DNA from 4 places in the Nonomuraea sp. NPDC050540 genome. Region 1 is predicted to be linked to each of the others. Evidence: riboswitches for the same ligand, from Rfam matches in the RefSeq annotation. Region 1 holds a riboswitch; each other region holds the start of a gene.
What was found. A riboswitch is a leader RNA that binds a small molecule or an ion and turns the genes downstream of it on or off. The one in region 1 is predicted to bind thiamine pyrophosphate.
Positions count from the first base shown of each region.

Region 2: linked by a shared signal. The riboswitch ahead of ACIBI5_RS15145 (purine-cytosine permease family protein) and the one ahead of thiO (glycine oxidase ThiO) in region 1 are both predicted to bind thiamine pyrophosphate.
Region 3: linked by a shared signal. The riboswitch ahead of thiC (phosphomethylpyrimidine synthase ThiC) and the one ahead of thiO (glycine oxidase ThiO) in region 1 are both predicted to bind thiamine pyrophosphate.
Region 4: linked by a shared signal. The riboswitch ahead of tenA (thiaminase II) and the one ahead of thiO (glycine oxidase ThiO) in region 1 are both predicted to bind thiamine pyrophosphate.

Region 1 covers NZ_JBITHA010000003.1:389,993-397,189, forward strand. The annotation lists gene pknB (Stk1 family PASTA domain-containing Ser/Thr kinase) at 1-1,910, opposite strand, end outside; gene ACIBI5_RS12125 (thiazole synthase) at 1,992-2,747, opposite strand; gene thiS (sulfur carrier protein ThiS) at 2,740-2,940, opposite strand; gene thiO (glycine oxidase ThiO) at 3,056-4,240, opposite strand; TPP riboswitch at 4,230-4,346, opposite strand; gene ACIBI5_RS12140 (NAD(P)/FAD-dependent oxidoreductase) at 4,405-5,559, shown strand; gene ACIBI5_RS12145 (Rv2175c family DNA-binding protein) at 5,590-5,964, shown strand; gene thiE (thiamine phosphate synthase) at 5,942-6,580, shown strand; gene ACIBI5_RS12155 (polyprenyl synthetase family protein) at 6,666-7,197, opposite strand, start outside.
Region 2 covers NZ_JBITHA010000004.1:129,595-136,791, forward strand. The annotation lists gene ACIBI5_RS15120 (LCP family protein) at 1-571, shown strand, start outside; gene ACIBI5_RS15125 (GPP34 family phosphoprotein) at 867-1,517, opposite strand; gene ACIBI5_RS15130 (Fpg/Nei family DNA glycosylase) at 1,571-2,449, shown strand; gene ACIBI5_RS15135 (DUF1203 domain-containing protein) at 2,442-2,921, opposite strand; gene ACIBI5_RS15140 (rhodanese-like domain-containing protein) at 2,982-3,305, opposite strand; TPP riboswitch at 3,382-3,496, shown strand; gene ACIBI5_RS15145 (purine-cytosine permease family protein) at 3,489-4,859, shown strand; gene ACIBI5_RS15150 (methylated-DNA--[protein]-cysteine S-methyltransferase) at 4,861-5,385, opposite strand; gene ACIBI5_RS15155 (PAS domain S-box protein) at 5,521-7,197, shown strand, end outside.
Region 3 covers NZ_JBITHA010000002.1:531,697-538,893, forward strand. The annotation lists gene ACIBI5_RS08825 (GrpB family protein) at 1-284, shown strand, start outside; gene ACIBI5_RS08830 (SAM-dependent methyltransferase) at 281-1,081, opposite strand; gene ACIBI5_RS08835 (DUF6328 family protein) at 1,168-1,674, shown strand; gene ACIBI5_RS08840 (GPGG-motif small membrane protein) at 1,691-1,840, shown strand; gene ACIBI5_RS08845 (Coagulation factor 5/8 type domain-containing protein) at 1,876-3,426, opposite strand; gene thiC (phosphomethylpyrimidine synthase ThiC) at 3,484-5,190, opposite strand; TPP riboswitch at 5,183-5,295, opposite strand; gene ACIBI5_RS08855 (DUF6458 family protein) at 5,336-5,596, opposite strand; gene ACIBI5_RS08860 (shikimate kinase) at 5,627-6,112, shown strand; gene ACIBI5_RS08865 (GNAT family N-acetyltransferase) at 6,122-6,670, shown strand; gene ACIBI5_RS08870 (protein kinase) at 6,768-7,197, shown strand, end outside.
Region 4 covers NZ_JBITHA010000004.1:46,242-53,438, forward strand. The annotation lists gene ACIBI5_RS14635 (prolyl oligopeptidase family serine peptidase) at 1-80, opposite strand, end outside; gene ACIBI5_RS14640 (MarR family winged helix-turn-helix transcriptional regulator) at 131-634, opposite strand; gene ACIBI5_RS14645 (MFS transporter) at 724-1,902, shown strand; TPP riboswitch at 1,871-1,965, shown strand; gene tenA (thiaminase II) at 1,953-2,624, shown strand; gene ACIBI5_RS14655 (hypothetical protein) at 2,605-3,114, opposite strand; gene ACIBI5_RS14660 (TetR/AcrR family transcriptional regulator C-terminal domain-containing protein) at 3,185-3,832, shown strand; gene ACIBI5_RS14665 (zinc-binding dehydrogenase) at 3,867-4,832, shown strand; gene ACIBI5_RS14670 (hypothetical protein) at 4,942-5,442, shown strand; gene ACIBI5_RS14675 (hypothetical protein) at 5,493-5,735, opposite strand; gene ACIBI5_RS14680 (sensor histidine kinase) at 5,766-7,197, shown strand, end outside.

The sequences.
Region 1 (7,197 bases):
TACACCAACGCTCCCGGCGGACGCTCGCTGTTCGGCGTGGGCCGCTGGAAGCGCACCACGTCCCCGCCCATCAGGCTGCGCACCCTGACCTTGAACCCCTGCGCCGACAACTCGCTCCTGGCGTCGTTGACGGTCTTGCCGATCACCTGCGGCACGATCCGGAACTCGGCGTCGTCACGGGCCTCGTCGTCATCGCCGCGGAACCAGTCGAAGAAGTCGCGGCAGCGCGAGATCGTGAGCTGCGCGGGCGTGCCCTTGTCCACCTCGGACTTGGCCTTGGGGCTCTGCGCGATGACCGTGCACGGCTCGGCGTCGTCGTCGACCTCGTTGACCTGCACCCCGAGCCCGCGCTCGCCCAGGTAGGCGGCGGCCTCGTCCTTGGGCATGCCGCCGACGTCCGGCATGATCAGCCCGGCGCTGACGAACAGCCCGATCTTCGAGCCCTCCTTGACCTGCTCGCCCACGTCGGGCGAGGAGCGGATGACGGTGCTGCGGGGCACCTGGAGGTTCTCGATCCGCCGCACGTTGCCGACCTGCAGCCCCGCCGCGGCCAGCGCCGCGCGCGCGTCGGCCTCCGACATGCCCTGGGTCTTGGGTACGGCCACGCGCTTCGGCCCCAGCGACGGCACGATCGTCAGCGTCGAGCCCTCCGCCAGTTCCGACCCGGCGACGGGGTCGGTGCTGAGCACGAGCCCCTTGCCGTACTTCTCGTCGTGGCGGCCCTCGGCGGGCTTGACCACGAAGCCCATCCCCTGGGCGTTCTTGATGGCGACGTCGACGTTCTCCCCGATCAGGATGGGCACCTTGACGTAGCGGGTCTGCGCGAAGTACGCGCCGGTCATCGCGATCGCGGCGACCATCACGGTGGCCAGCCCGATGAGGAACCAGCTGGGCCTGAACCCCTTGCCACCGCCGCGCGACCCGCGCGGCGGCGCGGGCGGGGCGGTGTGGAGGTCGGCGCGCGGCTGGATGAGCGTGTGGCTGGGCGGCGGCACGTGCTGCGGGCCCGACATGCGGGCGTGCGCCCCGCTGTGGGGCGGGGCGTGCGGCGGGGTGCTCTGCCTCGGCAGCATCCGGTGGGCGTCGACGGCCGCGACCAGCATCGCGGTGGCGTCGGCCGGACGGTCCTGCGGATCGCGGGCGGTGGCGTGGGTGACGAGCGTGTCGATGAGCGGCGGCGTCTCATGCACCAGCGACGACGGCGGCGGCACGCTGTCGTGCACGTGCCGGTAGGCCACCGACATGGGCGTCTCGCCGTCGTAGGGCTGCTGCCCGGTGACCAGCTCGAACAGCATGATCCCCGCGGCGTAGACGTCGCTGCGCACGTCGGCGCCGCCGGTCGTCACCTGCTCGGGCGACATGTAGCCGATCGTGCCGATCATCACGCCGGTGCGGGTCTGGTTCGTGGCCTCGATGGCGCGGGCCAGGCCGAAGTCGACGACCTTGACCCGGCCGTCGTCGGTCAGCAGGACGTTCTCCGGCTTGACGTCGCGGTGGACCATCCCGCTCTGGTGGGCGGCGCCGAGCGCGGCCAGCACCGGGATCATGATCTCCAGGGCCTCGCGGGCGGGCAGCCTGACCCGCTCGCGCAGGATGTCGCGCAGCGTCTTGCCCGGCACGTACTCCATCGACAGGTAGACGACGTCGCCGTCGGTGCCCTGGTCGAAGACGTGCACGACGTTGGGATGGGAGAGGCTGGCCACGGACTTGGCCTCGCCGATGAACCGGCGCACGAACGCGGGGTCCTCGGCCAGCGAGCGGTGCATGACCTTCAGCGCTACCGTGCGGTCGAGCCTGACGTCGAGCGCCAGGTAGACGGTCGCCATCCCGCCCCGGGCGATCCGGGACTCGATGCGATAGCGCCCGTCGAGCAGTCGCCCGACGAGAGGGTCCGCGGTCGTCGTGTCCACGTGGCCGAGTTTACGGTCGTTTTGCCACTGGAGGGGCCTGACCATCCGAAACCGATGCCATTACGTGGCACTCCGTCGTCACTAAGGGTGCATGGGCGAGGACGCTTCAGCATAGCGGCGGCGGGGGATGCGCCCGGCCTGGCGCGCCAACCGGCCCGCCTGGACGGCCTGCCTCATCGCCGCGGCCATGAGCTCGGGCCGCTGCGCCCTGGTCACGGCGGTGGCCAGGAGCACCGCGTCGCAGCCCAGCTCCATGGCGAGCGCGGCGTCGCTGGCGGTGCCGATCCCGGCGTCGAGGATGACCGGCACGGAGGCGGCCTCGACGATGAGCTCGATGTTGTGCGGGTTGCGGATGCCGAGCCCCGAGCCGATGGGCGCGCCGAGCGGCATGACCGCCGCGCATCCGGCCTGCTCCAGGCGGCGGGCCAGCGCGGGGTCGTCACCGATGTAGGGCAGCACCACGAACCCGTCGGCCACCAGCCGCTCCGCCGCGTCGAACGTCTCGATCGGGTCGGGCAGCAGCGTGCGCTCGTCGGCGATGACCTCGAGCTTGACCCAGTTGGTGCCGAGCGCCTCGCGGGCCAGCCGGGCGGTCAGCACGGCCTCGCCCGCGGTGAAGCATCCCGCGGTGTTGGGCAGCACCTTGATGCCGCGCTCGCGCAGCACGTCGAGCACGGATCCGGGCGCGGACGGGTCGAGCCGCCGCATCGCCACCGTGGTCAGCTCGGTGCCCGAGGCGGCCAGCGCCTGGTCGAGCACGTCCAGCGAGGGGGCGCCGCCGGTGCCCATGATGAGGCGGGAGGCGAACTTCTCCCCGCCGATGATCAGCTCATCCACCCTGCACCGCCGTCAGCACCTCGACCCGGTCGCGGTCGGCCAGCGCCGTGGTCTCCCACGAACTGCGCGTGACCACCTCGTCGTTCACGGCCACCGCGACCCCCTTGGTGGCTTCCGTCAGCGTCCGTACGGCCTGCGCCACCGTCGTCCCGTGGGGCACCTCATGCGAGGCCCCGTTGATCGTCACATTCATGAAATATCCCCCTTCGGGATGAAAATTCGGGAAGCCAGGTTTGGGGAGGCGAGCTTCGGGTGGTCGGGTTCGGGAGGCGGGTAGTTGGTCGGCCGGTATGGGGCGGCAGGGCTGCTCAGGGTGCGAACCGGGCGGGCGAGCACAACGACGACAGCTCGCGCTCCTCGCCCATGAGGACGGCGGCCGTGAGCGGAGCCAGCAGCACCCCGCCCCGGTGATGCCCGGTGGCCAGAAGCAGCCCCCGCTCACCGCCCGGCCCGACGAGCGGCAGGTTGTCCGGCGTGCCGGGCCGCAGCCCCGCCACCACCTCCGCCAGCTCCAGCTCGGTCACCCCGGGCACCAGCTCGCGGGCGTCGCGCAGCAGCTCGTACACCCCGCCCGCGGTCACCCGGGTGTCGAACCCCAGCTCCTCCTGCGTGGCTCCCACGACCAGCTCGCCGTCGCCGCGCGGCACCAGGTAGACGGGCAGGCCGTGCACCGTGCCCCGCACGCACCTGCCCAGGAGTGGCTCCGGCGAGCGCAGGCGAAGAATCTGCCCCTTCACCGGCCGCACCGGCACCGGGGCCAGCGACCCGCTCCACGCCCCCGCCGCCAGCACCACCCGCTCGGCGCGCAGCTCCTCCCGGAACGGCCCGCCGTGTTCCTCCCGGTAAGGCTCGCCGCGCTCCTGCCGGTAAGGGCCGCCACCGGCCTCCCGGTGCGCCCCGTCACCGGTGTCACCCGGGCTCAGCCGTACCCCCTGGACGCCCTCATCGCCGCGCAGCAGCTCGCGCACCCGCGCCCGCACGATCGGGACCCCGAGGCGCTCCAAGGCGGCCAGCAGCGCGCCGGCGACCCTGCGCGGGTCCACCCAGGCGTCGTCGGGCGCCAGGAGGCCGCCGCGCACGGACGGCGCGAGCATGGGCTCCAGGCGGCGGCATTCGCGCCCGCCGAGTCGTTCGACCCGCAGCCCCAGCTTCTCCATGAAGCCCGCCGTCTCCTCCAGGACGGCCAGGTCGTCGGCGCCGAAGGCCACGTCGAGCGTGCCGTCGGCGCGGTAGTCGAGCGCCCCGGCGGCGAGGCCCGCGTCGGCGGTCAGCTCGGCGGCGAAGGCGGGCCAGCGCGCCAGGGAGGCCGCGCCCAGGCGCAGCAACGGCTCCTCGGTGAACGTGACCTCGCTCACCGGCGCGAGCATCCCCGCGGCGGCGTGGGTGGCGCCCGAGGCGGGCGCGGGGTCGACGACGGTGACGGGCCGTCCTGAGCGGGCAAGGCGCCAGGCCACGCTGAGCCCGACGACGCCGCCGCCCACGATCACGTGCATGTCCGCTCCCTACGCCGGCATGATCCGGATCAGGTGTCTTGCGGTCGAAGGCCCGATGAAGCCTTCCTCTCAGTCCGGTTAAGGCCGGACTCCCGCGCGTCTTACGGTCCCAGCCTACGGCCTCGGCAGGCACTCTCACGATTGACCCCGGTATGGTCGGAACCGTGGATCACGTGGTGGTGGTGGGAGCCGGCCTGGCCGGAGTACGCAGTGTCGAATCGCTGCGCGGGCGCGGGTTCGAAGGAAGGATCACTCTCCTCGGCGAGGAGAGGCACCGGCCCTACGACCGTCCACCCCTGTCGAAGGCGGTGCTGCTGGGCACGAGCGACGACAGCTTCGTCGACACCGACCTGGCCGCCCTGCGGGCCGACTTCCGGCCGGGCGTGGCCGCGAAGAGCCTGCGTGAGGGCGTGGTCGAGACCACCGAGGGCGACCTGCCCTACGACGGCCTGGTGATCGCGACGGGCTCCGAGCCGATCCGGCTGCCGGGCGAGGGCCCCCAGCTGGTCCTGCGTACGCTCGACGACGCCCACGTGCTGCGGGCCGCCCTGGTGCCCGGCGCGCGGGTGGCCGTGGTGGGCGCGGGCTGGATCGGCGCCGAGGTGGCGACCGCGGCGCGCAAGGCGGGCTGCGTGGTCACCGTGATCGAGGCGGCGGGAACGCCGCTGTCGCACGCGATCGGCGAGATGGGCGCGCGCACGCTGCCCTGGTACGAGGGCGTCGACCTGCGGCTCGGCACGATGGTCAGCGAGGTCGTCGAAGGCGGTGTGGAGCTGGTCGGCGGCGAGTTCGTGCCCGCCCATGTGGTGGTGTCCGGCATCGGCGCCCGCCCGGTGCTCGAATGGCTCGCCGACGCCGACATCGACCTGCACAACGGCGTCGTCACCGACGAGCACCTGCGTACCTCCCTGCCCGGCGTGGTGGCCGTCGGCGACTGCGCCAACTGGTGGTCGCGCCGGTTCCAGACCCGGATGCGGGTCGAGCACTGGGACACCGCGCTCAACTCTCCCGACGTCGCCGCCGCCACGCTGCTGGGCGAGAAGGCGGTCTACGACCCGGTGCCGTACTTCTGGTCGGAGCAGTTCGGTCACATGCTGCAGTACGCCGGATACCACCCGGCGGGCGGCCGGGTCGTGTACCGCGAGGGGCAGAAGTGGTCGGCGGTGTGGCTGACCTCAGAAGATCGGATCACCGCCGTGCTGGCCGCCGATCGGCCCCGCGACCTCGTCCAGGGCCGCCGTCTCATCGAGGCTGGCGCCCGTCTTGATGTGGAACGCCTGGTAGATCCGGATGTGACCCTACGAGATTGTGTTGTTTGAGCAAGCACTCCATGTGGTAGTTGTGGTTTCGTGACGCTTTCTGTTGCACAGATCGACCGGGAGACCGACCAGCTCGTCAGCGAGTGGCTCACTCTCCCCGAAGTGGCCGCGCGCCTGGATCTCACGATCGGGCGGGCCAAGCAGCTCCTCAAAGACCACAAGCTCCTCGGCGTACGGCGAGGCAGCGGCGGGCCCCAGGTGCCCGCGGTCTTCCTCGACGGAAAGGAAGTGATGAAGGGCCTGCCAGGCACGCTCACCGTGCTGCAGGACGCCGGCTACGACGAGGCCGAAGCCCTGCGCTGGCTCTTCACCCCAGATGACTCACTGCCAGGATCGCCCGTTGACGCGATCAAGGCCGGTAGACACACAGAGGTCAAGCGGCGTGCCCAAGCCCTCGGTTTCTGAGGCCCGCCTCTACCTCTGCACCGACGGGCGGCGAGGGCGCGGCGACCTGGCCGACTTCCTCGACGCCGTGCTGGCCAACGGCGTGGACATCGTCCAGTTGCGGGAGAAGGGACTCGAGGCGCGCGAAGAGCTCGCGCTGCTCGAGGTCTTCCGCGACGCCTGCGACCGGCACGGCAAACTGCTCGCCGTCAACGACCGGGCCGACATCGCCTACGCGGCCCGACCAGACGTGCTCCACCTGGGGCAGGACGACCTTCCCGTGACGGTCGCGCGAGAGATCCTCGGCGACGACATCGTCATCGGACGGTCCACCCACTCCGCCGCGGAGGCTTCCGCCGCCGCGGTGGAGCCGGGCGTCGACTACTACTGCTGCGGCCCGATCTGGCCGACGCCGACCAAGCCCGGACGCCACGCGCCCGGACCCGCGCTGCTGAGGCACGCGGCGGCGCTCGGCACGGACCGGCCGTGGTTCGGCATCGGCGGCATCGACCTGGACAACCTCGACGAGGTGCTCTCCTACGGGGTGCGCCGCGCCGTGGTCGTCCGTGCCATCACCGAGGCGCCCGACCCGGGCGCCGCGGCGGCCGAGTTCGCCAAGCGGCTGTCCGCCGCCTGATGCGGTAGGTGTTCGGGGCCGTGCGTCGGTCAGACGTACGGCTTCGCCCTTCTGCCGGAGTGCCTGGAGCGGGCGATCAGGAAGGTCAGGACTTGCGGGACGTGGCGGCGACGGCCAGGCCGTCCAGCGCCGCCCGCGCCTCCTCCGTGATCGGCGCCCTGGCCAGCGCCGCGAGCGCCTCGTCCAGGTAGGACGCGATCAGGTCCTCGCACTCCTGCAGTGCCCCGGTGTCGGCGATGATGCCGCGCAGCGTCGCCACCCCCTGCTCGTCCAGCGCCGGATCACCCAGCAGGCGGCGCACGATCTGGGCGTCGTCGGAAGAGGCGGCCGCGAGCGTCTTGGCCACCAGCATCGTCCGCTTGCCCTCGCGCAGGTCGTCCCCGGCCGGCTTGCCCGTCTGCGCGGGGTCGCCGAACACGCCCAGGATGTCGTCGCGCAGCTGGAAGGCGATGCCGACGCGCCGGCCGTACTCCACGCAGAGCTCGTCGATCCACGGCTGCGCGCTGCGGGCCGCGAGCACGAGCCCGAGCCGCAACGGCTGCTCCACCGAGTACTTGCCGCTCTTGTACAGCGCCACGCGCAGCGCCGAGTCGAAGGAGTTCTCGCCGTGGGCCTGC
Region 2 (7,197 bases), on a different contig from region 1:
GAAGCTGCTCGTCAGAACCCTCGAGAACGTCACCGGCCTGCGCATCGACAACTACATGGAGATCGGCTTCGCCGGGTTCGTGGACATCGTGGACGCGATCGGCGGCGTCGAGATCAACGTGCGGGCCGACATCAACGACCCCAAGGCCGGGCTCAACCTCAAGAAGGGCAAGCAGGAGCTGACCGGCGGCCAGGCGCTCGGCTACGTCCGCACCCGCAAGGGCGGCGCGCTGCCGGACTTCGAGCGGACCAAGAGGCAGCGGCAGTTCCTGGGCGCGGTGGTGAAGAAGGCCGCGAGCCCCGGGGTGCTGATCAACCCGTTCACCTCGATCCCGCTGGCGGCGAGCGCGACGGACGCGGTCGTGGTGGACGAGTCGACGGGGGCGTTCGACATGTTGTCGCTGGGGCTGGCGATGGGCGACAGCCCGGTGACCACGGTGGTGCCGTTCGGCGGCAACGAGATCGCCGGCGGCGGCACGGCCGTCAAGTGGGACACCCAGAAGGCGCTGGCCCTCTTCAACGCCCTGAAGGCCGACAAGCCCGTCCCCAAGGACATCCTCGACGCCAACTGACCACGTCTTTCGTCACGGGCGGTCTTTCCGTTACGGCTGCGCCGCCCCCACCCCACCCGCCGCAGCCCCTGACCCTCCGTCCAGGGACACGGCGGGCAGGGCGCGCGGGCGGCCCGCCGCAACACCGCCCCGCCGGCACGCGCCGGGACCGAGGCGGGCACACCCGCTCCTGGGGCACACCCGCCAACAGCCCGCTCGGCAAGCACGCCCTGGCCCGTTCGGGGGCTTCCGGATCCCGGTGGGTGGGTCTCCCGGCGCATGGGGTCTGGGCGGGTCGGGTCTGGGGTGGGTCGGGTCAGGTCGTCGTGGTGGCGGTGATCGCGGCCGTGGTGGCCGTGATGAGGATGACCGAGTTGATGGCGGCGATGGTCTTGGCCACCGCGTCGCCCGCCCACTGTCCCTCGGCGATCTCCTTGACCCGCTTCCTGTCGGCCCCCGGGAAGGCCTTGCGGTCCAGGTTGGCGGCGTGCAGGACCGCGATCAGCACGGCGGTGCGCGCGTCGGGCTCGGCGCCGCCCAGGACGGCGGCCACCCGGGCGCGGATCTCGGCCTCGACCCGCCCGTCCACCTCGGGCCAGCGCGAGGTGGGGAACAGGCCGAGCACCTTGGCCCGCTCCTCGCTCAGGACTTCGGCGGCGGCCAGCCGTTCGAGAAGACGCTTGCGGAGTTTGCCCGAGTACAGCTTCTGCACCCACCACACCGGGCGGCGCGCCTTGCCGTCCTCGGCCATGCGGGCGAGGACGGCGTCGAGTTCGGGGTCGCCGAGCGGGGCGGCGTTCTTGACGGACACCTTCTTGTCCGAGAGCTCCAGCCGGTCGTTGATCGCCAGCTCGGCGAGGATGGAGCCGCCCAGCGCGGTGTCCAGTTGCGTGCCGGGGATGAGCTGTCTGCCCTCTTCCTCGCTGTGGGCGAGAAGGAGGACTTCTTCGGCGATCGTCACGTTCATACCTTGACCCTAGCGCCGTGTTTTCCACAGCCTGTGGACCATAATCTGGATGCATGCCCGAACTTCCAGAAGTGGCGTCGCTCACCGATTTCCTGCGTGAGCGGGCTGTGGGCCGGACGATCCTGGCCGTCGACGTGGTCGCCTTCCAGGCGCTGAAGACTTTCGATCCGCCCGTCAGCGCGCTCGGCGGGCTCACCGTGACCGGCGTGGCGCGGCACGGCAAGTTCCTCGACCTCGACTGCGACGGTCTGCACCTGATCATCCATCTGGCGCGCGCCGGGTGGCTGCGCTGGAAGGACGACCTCTCGGGCGCGAAGCCGGTCCGTCCCGGCAAGGGCCCGCTGGCGGTCCGGGTACGGCTGGCGCCCGACGACGAGGGCCTGGCCCCCGGGTTCGAGCTGACGGAGGCGGGCACACAGAAGCGCCTGGCCGTCTATGTCACGAAAAATCCGGATGAAGTGCCGGGCATCGCCTCGCTCGGCCCCGACCCGCTGGCCGACACCTTCACCGTGGACGTGCTGAAGGGGATCGTGGGTGGCAACCGTACCCAGATCAAAGGTCTTCTGCGCGACCAGAAGGTGATCGCGGGCATCGGCAACGCCTACTCCGACGAGGTGCTGCACGCGGCCAAGATGTCCCCGTTCAAGATCGCGGCCTCGCTGACCGACGCGCAGGTGGCCGATCTGCACGAGGCGATCGTCGCCACGCTGCGCGAGGCGGTCGAGCGGGCGCACGGGGTGGCGGCCAAGGACCTGAAGGCGGAGAAGAAGTCGGGCCTGCGCGTGCACAACCGGGCCGGGCAGCCCTGCGACGTGTGCGGCGACACCATCAGGGAGGTCTCGTTCGCCGACTCCTCGCTGCAGTACTGCCCGACCTGCCAGACGGGCGGCAAGCCGCTCGCCGACCGCCGTCTGTCGCGCCTGCTCAAGTAGCCCGGTGGGCGGCGAACTGGAAGCAGCCGTACTCGACCGCCCGTACGTGGACCAAGGCCACCTCGGGGTCGGAGAGCACCTCCTTGAGCGCGACCTCCGGGTCGGCGCCCTCGGGCAGGAGGCGGCCGCCGTGGATGCGCCCGTCGGCGGTGTAGGCGCGCAGGACCCGCTGGGCGGTGTGGGCGGCGGGCCAGGCGGTCGTGCCGGGCCCCTCGCACGGCTCGGCGTGGACGAAGATGGGCCCCAGCTCGTCGTAGGGCCCGGGGTCGGCGCCGGTCTCGGCGGCCCAGCGCCGCAGCGGCGCGTACGACACCAGGGCGATCCGCTCGCCCGCCGCAGCCTTGCGCAGGCAGCACCGCAGCGGCGCGCCGCCCGTCTCGTCGATGCTGAAGCGGGGCGCCCGGCCCGCGTCGTCCGCCCGGAGCAGCTCGCGCACGATCACCGGGTCGATGGCGCTGATCTCGTATTCCATGCTCCGATGCTCTCCCGGCCGCCCGCCCGATGCTGGCGGCGGTCGGACCTGGCATTCGGGTCAGGCCACGAACGGCTCCTGGCCGCCCTCGCTCACCATCGGGCGCCTGGCCGCCTCCCACGACTGCATGCCGCCGCCCACGTTGACCGCCTCGCGGCCGACGTGGTTGAGCCAGGCCGCCGCGTGCGCCGAGCGCCCGCCGACCCGGCACACCACGTACACGGGCTGCCCGGCGGGCACCTCGTCGAGACGGGACTGCAGCTCGCCCATGGGGATGTGCACGGCGTCGGGCGCGTGCCCCGCCACCCACTCGCCCTGCTCACGCACGTCAAGCAGATACGCGTCCGCGGGCACGTCCTTGGCCTCGATCTCGGGAACCGTCATGTACCCATTCTCCCAGGCCTCAGGACCGCCCGGTGTCTTGCCACCCGCCGGGCGAATGGCATAATCCGCCTGAAACTTACATAAGCGCGGGAGCTCGGGCACGGCCGGGCTGAGAGGGCAATCCCCACGCATTGCCGACCGCATGAACCTGACCGGGTAATGCCGGCGTAGGGAGCGTTCACGATGACGCGTGTCGTCGATGGATCACACCACTCTGATGAACCCCACCACTCGGAGGTGGCCCTGACCCTGGACGGGGCCACGCCGAAAACCCTCGGCGTGCTCGACCAGGGCGCGCTGTGGGCCAACCTCGCGGTCAGCCTGCTGGGCTTCTCCGGTGCGCTGCTGCTGCTCAACCCCCTGGGCGACGCGCCGCTGAGCCTGGCGGCGGCGCTCACCGCCACCGCGGTCGGCAGCCTCATCGGCACCGCCATGGTCGGCCTGTCGGCCATCCCCGGCACCCAGACGGGCAAACCGGCGATGGTCCTGCTGCGCGGGCTGTTCGGCGCCAAGTTGTCCTACATCCCGACCGTGCTCAACATCGTCCAGATGATCGGCTGGGGCGCGTTCGAGCTCTGGGTCATCTCCAACGGCGCGATGGCCATCTTCGGTACGGCGGTGCCGTACGCCGTCTGGGTGCTCGTCGCCGGGGCGATCACCACGGGGCTGACGATCTGGCCGCTGGGCGCGATCAGACTGCTGCGCAGGTACGTGACGATCGGCGTGATCATCGCGATGGTCTGGTTCGCCGTGGACTTCCTGGGCAAGGCGCCGCCGCAGACCGGTGGCGACTGGACCGCGTTCGCCCCGGCCGTCGACTACGTGATCGCGCTGTCGATCTCGTGGGTGCCGCTCGCGGCCGACTTCGCGCGGCACTCGCGCTCCAGCAGGGCCGCCTTCACCGGCGTCGTGGGCGGCTACACGCTGGCCCAGATCGCCTGCCTGGGCCTGGGCGTCTACGCGGTCGCGCTGGCCGGGACCTCGGCGGTCGCGGCCAACTCCACCGCGGTGTTCGCGCCGTTCGTGGCGGCGCCGCTGGGCGCGCTGTTCTTCGCCATCCTGGTGCTGCGCGAGACCGACCAGTCGTTCGCGAACGTGTACTCCACGACCGTCTCCCTGCAGAACCTCATGCCGAGAGTGGACCGGCGGATCTTCTCCACCGCCATCGGCGTGGTGACGGTCGCGATCGCGCTGGCCGTGGACGTCACCTCCTACGGCGCCTTCCTCGGGGTCATCGGCGCGGTCTTCGTGCCGATGTTCGCGGTGCTCGCCGTCGACTACTTCCTGCTGGGCGGCGGCACCCGGTGGAACACCGCGGAGAACGCGCCGGCCCGCTGGTCGATGCTGATCCCGTGGGCCCTGGGCTTCGCCGCCTACTGGGTGACCACGGGCACGCCGACGGTCGAGGCGTGGGACCGGATCTGGCTGCCGTTGCGCGAGGCCGTACGCCAGCCGTGGATGAACGGCGCGCTCGGCGGCGCCATCGTGGCGGCGCTGGTGACGTTGCTGGTCGGGCTGCTCGGCCGCACCCGCGGGCGGGCGGCGGTGAAGTGAGTCAGCGGCTCTCGACGGTCAGGAGGTGGCGCTTGGCGGCGGCGCCTCCGGCGTAGTCGCCGAGCTCGCCGTCGGCCTGCACGATCCGGTGACACGGGACGATCACGCAGACGGGGTTCTGGGCGAGCGCGTTCCCGACCGCACGCAGCGCGCGCGGCCGGCCGATGCGCTCGGCGATCTCGCCGTAGGTCGTGGTCGTCCCGTACGGCACCGCCATCATCTTCTGCAAAACCGTCTTGGCGAACGGCGTGGCGAGGGTGAGGTCCACCGGCGTGGTGAACGTGCGCAGGCGCCCGGAGAAGAACGCGTCGAGCTCGCGGCGCACCGGGTCGAGCCGGGCGGCGTCGGGCCCGATGAAGGAGCCGAACTGCTTGGCGACCCGCTCGAACACCGTGTTCTCTTCGTCGAAACTGCAGGTCACGACCCCGCGCGCGGTCACGGCGAGGACGAGTCTGCCGACCGCGCCGTCGTAGGGGCCGAAGGCGACGTCGGGCGGGTCCTCGCTGCGGTAGGTCGAAGAGGTCACGCGGAGCAGGGCATCGAGGTCACCGCTCGACATACCCTCACCCACTTCGCCACCTGGGAACCCGTGACCGCAGCGTATCGGACGGATCGCCCGACGGAAGCACCTCGCCACGGGCACTATGGAGATGTGGGAGACATGCGGGCAGGTAGTGACGACGACCTCGCCGCCGTCGTGCTCGCCAGTTCCCCCAACGCGATCATCGCTCTCGACCGGGATCAGACGGTGCTCCACTGGAATCCCGCGGCCGAGCGGCTGTTCGGCTGGACGGCCGGGGAGATCGTCGGGCGCCGGGCCCCGATCGTGCCGGCGGAGCTGACCGCCGAGCACAACGCCGTGCTCGAACGCGTGCGCACCGGCGGCCAGGTCTCGCTGCACACCAAGCGTTTCCGCCGTGACGGGAGCCTGCTGGACGTGCGGATCGACACCAGCGCGCTGCTCCAGGGCAGCTCCGTCGCCGGCTACGTCTGCGTGCACCACCTGACGCAGGAGGACGAGGGCGCCAGGGTGCGCGTGGCGCGCCGCGAACGGCTGGTGCGCCGGCTCAACGACGTCGTCGGCGACATCAACTCCGAGCTGGAGCTGCCCGCCGTGCTCGACCGCATCGCCGCCAGCCTCACCGAGCTGACGGGCGCGGACGCCGGCGGTTTCGTGCTGATCGAGGGGGAACGGCTGCGCCTGGTGAGCGTGCACCAGCTGCCGGACTCACTCAAGGACACCACGGCCGACATGCGCAACAGCCTGGTCGGCAAGCTCTTACGCACCGGCAAGACCGTTCTGCTCGAGTCGCACGGGCTCGGTGACCTGGTCTGGGCGCGATTGCCCGGACTGCACACGATCGCGCTCGGCGTGGCGGCGGTGGGCGGCCGGCCGTACGGGGCGCTCTACGCGCTGTTCGCCGAGCACAAGCCGGGGCACGTCGAGCTGGAGCTGCTGGAGCTGCTCGCCGGACACGCCGGCATCGCCGTCGGCAACGCGATGGCCTACCAGGACGCGGTACGCCAGCGGGCACACGAGCGCGCGGTGTTCGACGCCAGCGCCGACGGCATCGCGGTCCTCGACGACGAGGGCCGGGTGCTGCAGTGGAACCCGGCGGCCGCCGAGATGACCGCCTTCAGCGCCGAGGCGGTACTGGGCGGGCCGCCGCCGTTCCCGCTGCCCCAGCCGGGGGAGAAGCTGACGTTCCAGATGGAGACCGGGCGCTGGCTCGACGTGGTGAGCGCGCGGATCGAGGAGACCGGGGAGATCGTCGTCGACTTCCGCGACGTGACCACGGCCAAGGAGCTTGAGGAGGCCAAGGATCTGTTCCTGGCGACCACGAGCCACGAGCTGCGTACCCCGATCACGATCGTGGGCGGCTTCGCCAGCACGCTCGACGCGCGCTGGGACAAGCTCACCGACGCCGAGCGGCGCTCGGCGGTGCACACGATCGCCGAGCGGGCCAGGTCGCTCGGGCAGCTCATCGACCATCTGCTGCTCGGCTCGCGGGCGGGGGCCGAGGAGCTGTCGGTGCGGATGGAGACGTTCGACCTGGCCGAGCGGGTGCGGGCGGCGACGCTGGGGCTGCCGGTGCTGTCGGACCGCCACAGCGTCGAGGTGGTGGTGCCCGATCGCCTGCCGTCCGTGCGGGGCGACGCGCTGGCCACCGACATCATCCTGGGGCAGTTGCTGGAGAACGCCTTCAAGTACTCGCCGAGGGGCGGTCTCATCTCGGTCGAGGCGTGGCCGGAGGACGATCGGGTGATCGTGGTGGTGGACGACGAGGGCGTCGGCATCGCGGCCCAGGACCGCGAGCGCATCTTCGAGAGGTTCGTG
Region 3 (7,197 bases), on a different contig from region 1:
GGTGGGCCAAGCGGCTCTGGACCCGGCGGGGGCGCCCCGGGGACGAGGTCAACCTGCACGTGCGGGTGCTCGGCGCGCCCAACGACCGCCTGGCGCTGCTGTTCCGCGACTGGTTCCGGGCGCATCCGCGGGCCGTACCCGCTTACGCGGACTTCAAGCGGCGGCTGGCCGGGGCGGTGCGTGAGACGGGTGAGTACGCCGACGTCAAGGACCCGGTCGTGGACCTGGTCATCGTGGTCGCCGAGGGATGGGCGGACGAGACCGGCTGGACGGCCCACCCTTAGGGCTTGCGGGCCACGCCGCCCAGCAGGAGTTCCTCCCAGGTCTCCAGCGGCCCGGGACTGCCCTCCGGACGCCAGTGGGGAAGGTGGACGAGGCCGGGGCCGACCATGTCCAGCCCGTCGTAGAAGCGGTTGATCGACTCGGCGGTGCGGAAGCGGCCGGTCCCCATCGTGGCGTGCAGCATCGCCTCCAGCGCCTTCGCCTTGGGGTTATGGGAGGTCATCATGTTGGACGCGGCCAGGTAGCTGCCGCGCGGCAGCGCTTCCATGTACTGCCTGACCAGCCCGTGCGGGTCGTCCTCGTCGGGGAACAGGTGCAGCACGCTCATCATGAGCAGGCCCACCGGCCGGGAGAAGTCGATCAGGTCGAGCAGGTCGGGGTCGCCGAGGACGGCGTCCACGTCCATGGCGTCCGCGGTGATGGCCGTGGCGCGCAGGTTGGTGCGCAGGATCGAGCGCGCGTGCGGCTCCACCATCGGGTCGAGGTCCACGTAGACGACGCGGGCCTCGGGGTTGGCGAACTGGGCGACCTCGTGGGTGTTCTCGATCGTCGGCAGGCCCGCGCCCAGGTCGATGAGCTGGGTGACGCCGGCCTCACGCACCAGATGGTCGGTGACCCGGCCGACGAAGGCGCGGTTGCACCAGACGAGGCTGACCACCTCGGGGACCGCGGCGGTCAGGCGTTCTGCCACGGCCCGGTCCACGGTGAAGTTCTCGGTGCCGCCCAGCAGCGCGTCGTATACACGAGCCACGCTCGGCCGGGTGGCATCGACCCCGGGGGGAATCCATTCGTTGATCATGGGCGGCTCCGCCGAAGTTCCGTTGCCGCGGATCGTATCCAGACTCCGGCCGGTATGTCAGCGCCTCTGCGGGGTAGCGCCCGAGCATGACGGACACTTCTCGGGGCGAGCCGCACAACGAACGCGAGTCCCACAAAGAACGGGTAGATCGCGAGCTGACCGAGTTGCTGCAGGGCCTGCGCGTCGCGGTCACCGGGGTCCAGGTGCTCTTCGCCTTCCTGCTGACCGTTCCCTTCCAGCAGGGCTTCGGCAAGGTCGACACCGTGGGCCTATGGCTGTTCTTCATCGCGCTCATGGGCGCCGCGCTGGCGTCGGTGTGCTTCATCACGCCCGCCGCGCAGCACCGGGTGTTCTTCCGCACCGGGCTCAAGGAGCGCATGATCAAACGGGCCAACTCGCTGGGCATCGCGGGAGCGGCGTTTCTGCTGGTCGCCATGACCGCGGCCGTGGCCATGGTGGCCGAAGTGGTGCTGAACGCCTGGCCGGCCACCTTGTTCGGCGGCGCGGTGGCGCTCACGGCCGGGTGGTTCTGGCTCCTCCAGCCCATCACGGACATCTATCGCACCAAGGGCACGTTAGAGGAGAAGTCCTGAGGGCAGCAGCAGGTCCATGGCTACATTGCTCTGGATTATCGCCGTCATCCTCGTCGTCGCCGGGATCTACGTCATCCTGGCCCGGCGGGACATCCTGTGGGGCATCGTCCTCATCGTGCTGGGATTCCTCGTGGGTCCCGGCGGAGTCAGCATCTTCAATGTGTGAGGAAGGCGGGCCGGACAGAACCGGCCCGCCTTCTCTCACCTCACAACCGTTTCAGCCGCTTCCCAGGTCCTCAGGTAGGCCTCGGCCCCCTGAGCCATGTCCTGGACGAACGCGTCGCCGGCCAGCGACCTGATGTCCTCGATCCAGTCGGGCACCAGGCCGTAGTTGGCGACGCCGTCCACGTTGTAGTCCCAGGTCCGCTGTCCTGTGCTCTGCCGGTCGAAGCTGGCCGAGCCGTCGTGGGAGTGGAAGGGGTACGCCACCGCGCTGCCGGCCCGGGGAGCCGGCAGTTTGCCCAGCCCGTTGGCGTCGAGGCCGTACCCGAACCCGGGGCGGCCCGCCGCGTCGCGCAGAGGCTTGGTCTCGCGCCAGGCGTCGGCGAACCCCTCGGCCCCGTGGCCGTATGAGGTGACCATGCCGCCGAGCCGGTAGATCCGCTGGTAGTTGAGCGCGTCGGTCCAGCTGTGCGAGGAGATCACGCCGTCGTAGCCGGCCTGCTCCAGGAGGGTGAGCGTCCGGTCGGCGGCCTTGACGCTCATGTGGTCGACCTCGATGAGCATGCCGCGGCTCATCATGCCCTTGACCATGTGCTCGCCGAGCGAGGTGAGCCCGCGTCTGTTGCAGTGCGGCCCCGGCGGGTAGACGGGCAGGCTGACGCCGGGCGGCAGCCAGCGGGCCAGTTCGGGCGGGAGCACCGCGGGCGAGATCGTGTTGTCGCGCTGCGGTCCCGTGCACGCCTCGGTCTGCCAGAAGCGGCCCGACGACAGGAAGTTGCCCAGGTTGACGATGGCGCCCTGGGTGCCGGAGTCGAAGCGGACGCCGCACAGGGCGTTGTCGTACTTGTGGCAGACGAACATGGAGCGGACGCCGAGCTGATACATCTCATCCAGGCCCCGGTCGATCTGGGCCTTGGTGCAGTGGGGGATGCCGAGCGTCTGCCGGCAGCCGAACGGCTCGGAGGTCTCGATGCCGAGCACCACGGCCAGCTTCCCGGCGGCGATGACCGAGCGGGCCTCGGCGGGGCTCCTGACCACGCGGAACCAGCCCTGGCCGGGGCCGCCGCTCTGCTGGTCGATGTAGTCCTGCATCTCGAACGTACGGCGGGCCTCCAGGCGGATGGAGCCCATCTCGTCACAGGGGTTGGTCTTCAGCGGGTAGATCTCGCAGAGCTGGCGGTTGGCCACGAGGTCGTTGACCATGATCCGCAGCCCGCCGCGCCAGGCGCGCTCGATCCAGGTGTAGTAGGCCTGCTGGTGGGTCAGGGAGTCGTGGGCCGGCCAGCTCCTGAACGTGGGCCAGCCGACCGGGTCGTGGGTGCCGGTCGGCTGACCGGTGCGGGTGAAGTTCTCGAACCAGGCGGCTTCGCCGTTCGGGAAGTGGTCGAGGCAGTCGACCAGAGCCCTGGCGATGCCGCCCGGGTCGAACGGCTTGCCGCAGAGCAGCTTGCCGCCGAACGCTTCGTAGGACATCAGGTGACTGTGCGCGTCGATGAAGCCGCTCACGGGCTGCTCGCTGCGGGATAACGCGGGGGCGGGTAACGCGAGCAGGGCGATGGCGACCAGGACGGCGAGTATGCGGCTGATCACGCCCTCAGCGTGGGCTCCTTACAGACGCCAGTCAAGACCCAATATGAGTCCTACTCGCTATTTTGGGTCCGCCGGATCCAGATAGACCTCACCGCCCCTTTCGGTGAACTCCACCGCCTTCTCCGCCATGCCCACCTGGATGGCCGCGGAGTCCGTCAACCCATGCTCCTCCGCATATTTCCGGACATCATGGGTGATCTTCATCGAACAGAACTTCGGCCCGCACATACTGCAGAAATGCGCGGTCTTGGCGGGCTCGGCCGGAAGCGTCGCGTCGTGGAACGCCCGCGCCGTCACCGGGTCCAGCGACAGGTTGAACTGGTCCTCCCAGCGGAACTCGAAGCGGGCGTCCGACAGCGCGTCGTCCCACTCCTGCGCCCGGGGGTGCCCCTTGGCGAGGTCGGCGGCATGGGCCGCGATCTTGTAGGTAATGACGCCGGTCTTGACATCGTCCTTGTCCGGCAGGCCCAGATGCTCCTTGGGGGTGACGTAGCAGAGCATGGCGGTGCCGTACCAGCCGATCATCGCGGCGCCGATGCCCGAGGTGATGTGGTCGTAGCCCGGCGCGACGTCGGTCACCAGCGGGCCCAGCGTGTAGAACGGGGCGTCGTCGCAGATCTCGCGCTGCAGGTCCACGTTCTCCTTGATCTTGTGCATGGGCACGTGGCCCGGCCCCTCGATCATGACCTGCACGGAGCGCGCACGGGCGATCTTCGTCAGCTCGCCCAGCGTGCGCAGCTCCGCGAACTGCGCCTCGTCGTTGGCGTCGGCGATCGAGCCGGGCCGCAGGCCGTCCCCGAGCGAGAAGGCCACGTCGTAGCCCGCCAGCAGCTCGCACATCTCCTCGAAGTTCTCATACAGGAAGCTCTCCCGGTGGTGGGCCAGGCACCACGCCGCCATGATCGAGCCGCCGCGCGAGACGATGCCGGTCTTGCGCCGCGCGGTCAGCGGCACGTACGCCAGCCGTACCCCGGCGTGCACGGTCATGTAGTCGACACCCTGCTCGCACTGCTCGACCAGCGTGTCCCGGTAGACCTCCCACGACAGGTCGGCCGCCACGCCGCCGACCTTCTCCAGCGCCTGGTAGATCGGGACGGTCCCGATCGGCACCGGCGCGTTCCTGATGATCCACTCGCGGGTGGTGTGGATGTTGCGGCCGGTGGACAGATCCATCACGGTGTCGGCGCCCCACCGGGTGGCCCAGGTCATCTTCTCCACCTCCTCGGAGATCGAGGAGGCGACCGCGGAGTTGCCGATGTTGGCGTTGATCTTCACGTGGAAGTTGCGGCCGATGACCATCGGCTCGCTCTCCGGATGGTTGACGTTGGCCGGGATGATCGCCCGGCCGGCCGCCACCTCCTTGCGCACGAACTCGCCGCTCACCCCCTCCCTGACCGCGACGAACTCCATCTCCTTGGTGACCACGCCCCGCCGCGCGTAGGCGAGCTGGGTCACGGGCGCCCCGGTGGCCCGCAGCGGCTTGTGCCCGTCGCCGGGGAAGACCTCGGTGTTCGCGCGAGCCCAGGCCTCCTGCTCCTTGAAGCCGTCGTCGATGGGCCGCACCTGGCGTCCGCCGTAGCGGGCGACGTCGCCGCGTTCGAGCACCCACACCTCCCGCAGCCGCGGCAGGCCCCGCGTGATGTCGGGGTTGTCCGGCCCGGAGGTGTCGTACAGCTCCACCGACGTCCCGTTCGACAGATGCACCCGCCGCATGGGCACCCGCAGATCACCGAGATGGATCTTGGAAAAGCGCGCGTCACTCATCGCGCAAACTCCCTTCGCCGGCATTACCCGGATCAGGTTCTGGCGGTCGGCGGCTGCTCCAGCCGTCCTCTCAGCCCGTTGCACCGGGCTCCCGCGTTCGGACCGCGCCACCGTACCCCGGCGACCCGGGGTACGCACAAGACCCTTACAGCGGCGGCTCGTCGATACGGCGACGCTCCTCGTAGACCGTCGTCGTACGGCGAGCGTGCGGGTCCTCGTGAATCGGCTCCTCGATCACCCTGCGGGTAACGTGCATCCGGTACAGGCCGAACAGCAACCCGGCCAGACCACCGATCATGAGGACGACGCCGATCACATTGATGTCAAGACCGGCGAGGTCGAACTCGACCGCCCAGGTCAGGATCGCGCCGAGCATGATGAGGATGATGCCTCCGGCGATTGTCATAACGCACCTCCAGAGGAAACACCTATCCCCATGTCGAAGAACAAACCTGTCGTCGTGATCGGGCTCATGGGCTCGGGCAAGACGACCGTCGGGAAACTGCTGGCCCGCGAGCTGGGCGTGCCGCTCAGCGACAGCGACCCGTACCTGCGCGGGCGCTACGGCGCCAGCGCCGCCGAGATCGCGAAGGCGGAGGGCGCGGACGTGCTGCACCGGAGGGAGGCCGAGCACGTGCTCCACGCGCTGACCGAGCCGCCCCAGGTGATCGCGGCGGCGGCCAGCACCGTGGAGGATCCGCGGGTGCGCGAGGCGCTGCGCGCGGCCTTCGTGGTCTGGCTGGACGCCCCCGACGAGATCCTGGCCCAGCGGATGCGCTCGTCCGACCACCGCCCGGAATTCTCGCCCTCCGCCATGCGGGCGCGGCGCGAGCCGTACTTCCTGCAGCTCGCCGACCTGCGGCTCGACGTCTCCACGGCCACCCCGGAAAACACGGCGACAACCATTTACGAGGCTCTATAAATTAGGGAAATGTTCGCGAACAAACCCACCCTCGCCGGTGACCGGGTCACCCTCGTACCCGTCGGGCCCGAACACGTCGAGGGCCTGATCGAGCTCTGCGACGACCCCGAGGTCGCCCGGCTCACGGGCTCCCATGCCCGCGACGGGATCTCCCCCAAGGCGGCCCTGGAGTGGTACACCACCCGGCGCGACCACGAGGACCGGCTCGACCTGGCCATCATGGCCGCGGACGGGTACGTCGGCGAGATCGTGCTCAACGAGCTCGACAAGGACAACCTGTCGTGCAACCTGCGCATCGCCCTGGTCGGCGCGCGGGCGTTCGGCAAGGGCTACGGCACAGAAGCCATCCGCCTGGTGCTCGGCCACGCGTTCGCCACAACCCCTCTGCACCGCATCGAGCTGGGCGTATACGATTTCAACGACCGCGCCAAGCACGTCTACGAGAAGTCCGGCTTCGTGCGGGAGGGCGTGCTGCGTGACGCGCTGCTGTGGGAGGGACAGTGGTACGACTCGGTGACGATGTCCGTGCTGCGTACGGAGTGGAAACCCCTGTCATAATGATCATGACGCACGGGTCCCTCGAGGCGCGCGAGGGACCTGTGGCGTTGCGGCCGGCAACCAATTCCGCGTTGTGCGCATCTAAGGGGCAGTGACGATGCGCTTGGTGCCCGGTGACCCCGAACGGCTTGGCGGCTACTGGCTGGCCGGCCGGCTCGGCGCGGGCGGCCAGGGCGTCGTCTACGACGCCTACGACGCCGAGGGCCGTCGCTTCGCGGTGAAGGTCCTGCACGGCGGGCTGAGCGGGCAACTGGCCAAGGAGGCCGCGGCGGCCGGCAGGGTGGCCTCCTTCTGCACCGCCCGCGTGGTCGAGGCCAGGCTGGACGCCGAGCGGCCGTACATCGTCAGCGAGTTCGTCGAGGGCCCCAACCTGCGCCAGGCGCTCGAACGCCACGGCCCCTACTCCGGCGACTCCCTGCTCAGGCTGGCCGTCGCGCTGGCCACCGCGCTGGCGGCCGTCCACAGCTCGGGCGTCGTGCACCGCGACCTCAAGCCGGAGAACGTGCTGCTCGGGCCGGACGGGCCCC
Region 4 (7,197 bases), on a different contig from region 1:
CCGTCGGCGGAGACGGTGAAGGAGGACGGCCGGCCGAGCGTGAACCGCTCGGTGCGCGCGAGCTGGCTGAGAAAGGTCATGAACGCAGCATGGCCGCCCCCGTGATCACGGGAAGCGGCCTTCTCCATCTTCATTCTACCAGGCTGGTGTCTCCCAGCGACTCCAGCAAGGTGCGCAGCAGCCCCGCCAGCTGATCGCGCTCGGCGGGACCGAGCGCGGCCAGCAGGCGGTCCTCGTTGTCCACGTGCGCCCCGACGAGCCGGTCGACCAGCTCAAGACCCTGCGGCGTGAGCCGGATCCGCACCGACCTGCGGTCGCCGCTGGCCCTGACGCGTTCGACGAGGTCCTTGGCCTCCATGCGGTCGATCCGGTTGGTGATCGCGCCCGAGGTGACCATGGCCGCCTTGAGCAGTTCCCCCGCGCTCAGCTCGTACGGCGCGCCGGACCTGCGCAGCGTGGCCAGCACGTCGAACTCCCACCGCTCCAGCCCGTGCTCCTGGAAGAACGCCTTGAGCTCGCCGCCGAACAGCAGGCTGAGCCGGGAGACCCGGCCGATGACCCCCATCGGAGAGGGGTCGATGTCGGGGCGTTCCCTCTTCCACTGGGCCAGCAGCATGTCCACCGCGTCGCTCATGCGAAACCTCTTAGCGTTCATAGACTTGACGTTCACACAATAAAGTGATGATATCTCAACGTTGAGATTATCAATGAGAGGTGATCAGCGTGTCCATCGTCACGCAAGAAGAGGTCTCACTGAAGGAATGGCTGGCCGTGGCTGCCGTGGCCGTGGGCACGTTCGCCATGGTCACCGTGGAGCAGCTGCCCGTGGGCCTGCTCACCGCCATCGGCGGCTCCTTGGACATCTCCGAGGGCGCCGCCGGGCTCATGGTGACCGTGCCCGGCCTGGTCGCCTCCGCCACCGCGCCCCTGCTGCCCGTGGCGATCGGGCGGCTGGACCGGCGTACCGTGCTGATCGGGTTGCTCAGCCTGATGGTGGTGGCCAACGCGGTCTCCGTGGTGGCGCCCAACTTCGGCGTCATGCTGGCCTCCCGGTTCCTGGTCGGCATCGGGATCGGCGGGTTCTGGGCGCTCGCGGCGGGCATCGCCGTACGGCTGGTGCCGGAACGTCATGTCGCGCGGGCCACCTCGCTGGCCTTCGGCGGTGCGACCGCGGCGAACGTGCTCGGCGTCCCGGCCGGGACGCTCATCGGCGGGCTCACCGACTGGCGGGTCGCCTTCGCCGCCGTCGGCGTGCTGGCCCTCCTGGTGGTCGGCGCGCTGCTGTGGCTGCTGCCGAGGATTCCCGCCACCGCCCCCGTCCGCCTGCGCGAACTGCCACGCCAGTTCCGCAACCCGGTCGTACGCGCCGCCGTCATCTCCACGTTCCTCGTGGTCAGTGGCCAGTACGCCGCCTTCACCTTCATCAGCCCGATCCTGCAGAACGTCTCCGGCGTGCCCGCCGACCTGATCGGCCCGGTCCTGCTCGGCTTCGGCGTCGCCGGAGTCGTCGGCACCTTCGTCGGCTCCTCCTGGGACGTCCGGCGCCGGGTCGTCACGCTGAGCGTGACCCTGGCCGTGATCATGGTGATCTTCCCGCTGGCCGGCACCACGCCGGTGACCGGCTCGATCCTGCTGCTGATCTGGGGCCTGGCCTACGGCGGCGCCCCCGTGGCCGTGCAGACCTGGATCCTGAAGGGCGCCGGACCCTCGGCCGAGGCGGCGACCGCGCTGAACACCACCGTCTTCAACCTGGCCATCGCCTTCGGCGCCGCGTTCGGCGGGATCGTGGCCGACAACCTGGCCATCACCGGCGCCCTGTGGTTCGGCGCCCTCCTGATGGGCCTCACCGCACTGGCGGCTGTTACTGTGAGCGCGCGACGCGGGGTGCCCGCCAAGGGCTGAGATCCAAACCCGTCGAACCTGATCTAGTTCGGACTAGCGAAGGGACTGTCGTGTTCACCGACGACGCCTGGAACCAAACCGCCGGCCTGCTGCGGGCCATCCACGAGCACCCGTTCAACACCGCCCTGGGCGACGGCACGCTCTCCCGTGAGCGCTTCGCCTTCTACATCGTCCAGGACGCCCGCTACCTGGAGGCGTTCGCCAAGGCCCTGGCCACCGCGGCCGTCAGGGCGGCGGACCCGGACGAGATGGCCTTCTGGTCGCAGGCCGCCCACGACGCCATCGCCGCCGAGCGCACCCTTCACGAGGGCTACATCGAGCAGTACGGCCTGACGGCCGCCGACCTGACCGGCGTGCCCACCTCGCCGACGGCCCTCGGCTACTCCTCCTGGCTGCAGGCCACCGCGCTGTCGGCGCCGTACCCGGTGCTGGCGGCGGCGGTGCTGCCCTGCTTCTGGATCTACGAGGACGTCGGCACCGCGCTGGTGGGCCGCAGCTCCGAGACCCATCCGTACCGCGCCTGGATCGCCACCTACGCCGACCCCGAGTACGCCGCGTCGGTCACCCGTGCCAAGCAGATCACCGACCGCCTCGCCGCCGAGGCCGACCCGGCGCTCCTGGAGCAGATGCGGGCGGCCTTCGTGAAGGCGGCGGAGTTCGAGTGGATGTTCTGGGACAGCGCCTGGCAACTGGAGTCCTGGCCTACCGCGAAGTGGCTTTAGCCGCCCGGATCAGCAGCACCACGACGGCGATCGAGCCGGCGGTGGTGAGCACGAGCTTGGCCCAGCTCGCGGCCGTCGCCCATGCGGGCATGGCGTCCAGGGCCGCGGCGACCAGCGCGTGCGTGTCCACGCCGGGCAGCACCGGCTCCAGGAAGCGGGCCGTGAACACCTGACCGGGAATGATGACGACGCCGAGCACGAGCAGGATCGGCTGGAAGATCCAGGACAGGATCCGGCCGATCCGCCTGCCGGTCAGGTTGAGCAGCGCCAGGGCCACCAGGATGACGATGATCACGATCGCCAGGCCCTCGCTGCCGGCGAAGCTGATGCCGTTCCGGGTCAGCAGCTCCAGGGGCTGGTTCTGGCGGGCCATCTCGGTCTCGGCGGCTCGCTGGGCGGCGGCGCCGTAGAAGGTCACGGAGTAGATCCCCAGCAGGAACGGGACCACGGTCAGTAGCTGGATCACCGCTGCGGCGATACGGGCGTTCATGGAAGTCTCCTCATTTTGAACTTAGTAAAACCCTAAGGCGTTGTTGAACTAAGTGCAATATGATGGCGGTATGTCGCTGACCAAAGAGCAGATCGTCCTGGCCGCCGTCGAGGTCCTAGACGCCGAGGGCGTGGCCGGCCTGAACATGCGGCGGCTCGGCGCCCAGCTCGACTCGGCCGCGACCGCCATGTACTACCACGTCAAGAGCAAGGACCGGCTCGTCGAGCTGGCCGCCGACCACGTCTTCGGCGAGATCGGGCTGCCCGACCCGGCCGCCATGGGCTGGCGCGAGGCCGCCGCCGAACTCGCCCGCGGCGCCCACGAGATGATCGTCCGCCACTTCTGGCTGATCCCGGCCATGAGCACCCACGTCATCTACGGCCCCAACAAGGCCCGCTACGACGAGCACTGCCTGACCGTCCACGAATCGGCCGGTTTCGCCGCGCCCGACGCCGACCGGGTCGCCGCGTCGATCCTGATGTTCGTGATCGGCGCCGCGCAGGGAGAGGCGGCCGAGTCGGCCCTGCGCGCGAAGGTGCGCCGCGCGGGCGCCGACGAGGAGAAGCGGATGGACGAGGCGATGACGGAAATGGTCGAGACCGCCCAGCGCTTCCCCCGCCTGCGGGCCCGCCTGGAGCCCGACTACCCCACCGGCGGCGACGCCTTCGAGTTCGGCCTCTCGTCGCTGCTGGACGGCCTCTTCACGCGCCTGACTTGACCTCAATCATGCTGGAGGTTGAAAGGGTAGGGGCATGAGAGCCATTCATGTGCGAGAGTTCGGCGGCCCCGAAGTCCTGACGCCCGTCGAGGCGCCCGACCCGGTCCCCGGCGCGGGCGAGGTGGTCGTCGACCTGGCCGTCGCCGACGTCATCTATCTGGACACCCTGCTGCGGGCCGGTTGGGGCGCGGACTTCTTCCCCCGCGACCTTCCCTACGTGCCCGGCGGCGGCGGAGCGGGCGTGGTGTCGGCCGTGGGCGCGGGCGTCGACCCGTCGTGGACAGGGCGGCGGGTGGTGGCCAGGTCGTCCACCGGGTACGCCGAGCGGATCGCCGCCGCCGCGGGCGAGGTGGTCGAGATCCCGGACGGGCTGGGTTTCCGGGAGGCGGCGGCCGTACTGCATGACGGGGTGACGGCGCTGCTGCTCGCCCGTGACGGGGCGGTCGTGAAGGGGGAGTGGGTTCTGGTCACCGCGGCGGCGGGCGGGGCCGGGTCGCTCCTGGTGCAGCTCGCCCGCGACGCCGGGGCCCGGGTGGCCGCGGCCGCGCGGGGCGAGAAGAAGCTGGACCTGGCCCGCGAGCTGGGCGCCGAGTTCGTCGTGGACTACTCGGCCGAGGACTGGCGGCAGCGCGTACGCGCGGCCACCGGCGGCGTCGACCTCGTCTTCGACGGCGTGGGCGGGGCGCTCGGGCTCGCGGCGTTCGAGACGGCCGCCGAGGGCGGGCGGTTCGTCACCTACGGCACCTCCGGCGGGGAGTTCACCACGATCGACCCGGAACTCGCCGAGCGGCGCAAGGTCCGTGTCCACAACGCGCTGGAGGCGGGCCCGCCCGAGCAGGACGAGGTCCGCGACGTGCTGGCCCAGGCGCTCGACCTCGCCGCGAAGGGCGTCATCACGCCACGGATCGGCGCCACGTTCCCGCTGGAGCGCGCCGCCGACGCCCACGCCTCCCTCGCCGAACGCGCCACGGTCGGCAAGTCGCTGCTGCTCGTCAGCTGACGTCCGGCGTGTGCCATGCGCCGTTCCACCCCGATGGAACGGCGATGTCACGCCCTACGGGATGAGCGCGCCGCCACGAGAGCGGGGCGCACCATCCCGAGGAGAACCCTTGATCACCACCATGAGCCGCCGGTTGGTCGCCGCGATCAGCGTCCTGACAGCCACGATCGCCACGCTGATGTTGTTCGTCGCACCCCCGGCCAACGCCCAGTCCTGCAGGACCGACAAGAACGCCGTCATCTGCCTGGGCATCACCAAAGCCGGTCCCGGCATCTACGACGTGCACATCGGCATCGACGTCACCATGAGCCAGAGCGACGCCCAGGCCATCATCGACGCGCCGGGCGAGCCGTTCTCGGCCAAGACGTTCGGCGAGGACCCCGCCTTCGACAACGCGCTCTTCTCCGTCCCCGTCAGCTGGGTCTCCGCCTGGTCCGGCGGCCTCAGCGCCGAGTTCGACATCCGCGTCGGCGGCAGCCGCCTCGACGAGGACAACTCCTGGACCGACAACAAGGACGACGTGTACGCGAAGGTCTGGCTGGTCGACGCCAGGATCAACAGGACCCACGAGTACCGCTCGGTCACCCTGCACGAGCACTACGAGCGATAACGGTCCCACCTGATGAGCCCCGAGGCACCCGCCCCGGGGCTCACCGCCGCTCAGATCTGCCGGGCGGTCCACGGCTCCCACAGCCAGCACGTCACCACGACCAGTCCGACCGCCGGTATCCCCGAGTACCAGACCAGCGGAACCCAGTCCGCGATCGACCACAGCTCGGCGGCGACCACCTGATACAGGCCGATCCCGGCACACCCGATGCCGCCGGAGGGGGTGGCGAAGATCAGGTGCGTGTGCGTGAGCACAACGGCGACGCCCCACCATAACCACGATCTTGGCGACATGGCCCGCCAAGATATCCCTATCCTGGAACGGTGTGGTGGGCAGGCTCGTTCGCGGCCGTCGCGGTGGTGGCGGGACTGTCCTTTTCCTGTACGGCCCGCGTCGTCCTCTGGTTCGTAGCCCTGGCCGCGGCGAGCGCGACAACCGTGACCCTGGCCAAGGGCGGCACTCCCGACCAGGTCGCCGGGGTGGCCTTCCTGGCCGCCGGTCTCAGCGCCGCCGGCTGGGCGCTGGGCAGGTCGGCACGGACGCACGGAGCCAGGAGGCGCGCGTTCGCCGCGTACGCCTCGGGCGCCGCGGCGGTGCCCGGTCTGGCGGCCGAGGCCGAGCGGCACCGGCTGGCCGCCGACCTTCACGACACCGCCGCCCACCGGCTGACCGGCATCATGATCGGCGCCTCGTCCGCGCTGCATGTGCGCGATGACCGGATGACGGCTGAGGCGGGGGCGCATGCCGTACGGGAAGGGCGGCTTGTCGTCGCGGAGCTGACCAGGCTGGCCGCGCTCGACGCCCGCGCGGACCACGCGCGTCTGGCCGACCTGGACGCGCTCGTCGCCGCCTGGCCGGAGCGCGGGGTCTCCTACCGCAGGGACGCCGAGGACGCGCCGCCGCCGATCGCGGCGCTGGCGGTGCGGATCGTCCGCGAGGCGCTGACCAACAGCCGGCGTCACGCGCCAGGCGTCCCGGTCGAGGTGCTGGTCAGAGGGTACGGCGGGCGGCTGGTCGTCACCGTCACCGACCAGGGGAGAGGCGGCGCGTTCGACGCGGGGAGCGGCTGCGGCCTGGCGGTTCTGCGCTCGGAGGCCGCGGCCGCGGGCGGATCGCTGGAGGCGGGCCCCACAGCGGGTCCCGCAGCAGGTCCCGCAGCGGGTCCCGCAGCGGGTCCCATGGCGCGCGGCTGGCGGGTGCGTGCCGTGCTGCCGCTCGGCGGCGGCGGCCTCCGGCGGGGGCGGTGGTGGAGCGAGCATGTCCGGAACTGGGCGCCGGTGGTCCTGGGCGTCGGGATCCCGGTGGGCGGGCTGCTGGTGCCCGATCCGGGGGACGTTCCGCTGCTGGCCAAGGAACTGGCGCTGCTCGTACCCCTGCTGATCCTGCACGCGCTCCCCCTGCGCTGGCACCTCGCGCGCCCGATACCCGCGCTCGCCGTGACCCTGTCCCTGTACCCGCTGATCGAGCTGGCGCGGGTCGCCGGCTGGCCGATCACCCCGGGCGGGGACCTCGTGCTGTGGTGCGGCTGGATCGAGTTGATCATGGTTTACGGCATCGGCGTGGCCCGCGGCCCGCGCGGCGTGCTCGCGCCGCTGGCCGTGGGCTCCGCGATGGGCGCCGCGCTGGCCTGGGGGCCGGGGATCGTCGGGAACCGGTTCGCCGCGTGGGTGTTGCTGAGCGCGTTCGTGCTGGTCCCGGTGGGGATCGCCTGGGCGGCCGGTGTGCTGCTCGCCGCCGGGAGGGCGCGCCGCCGCG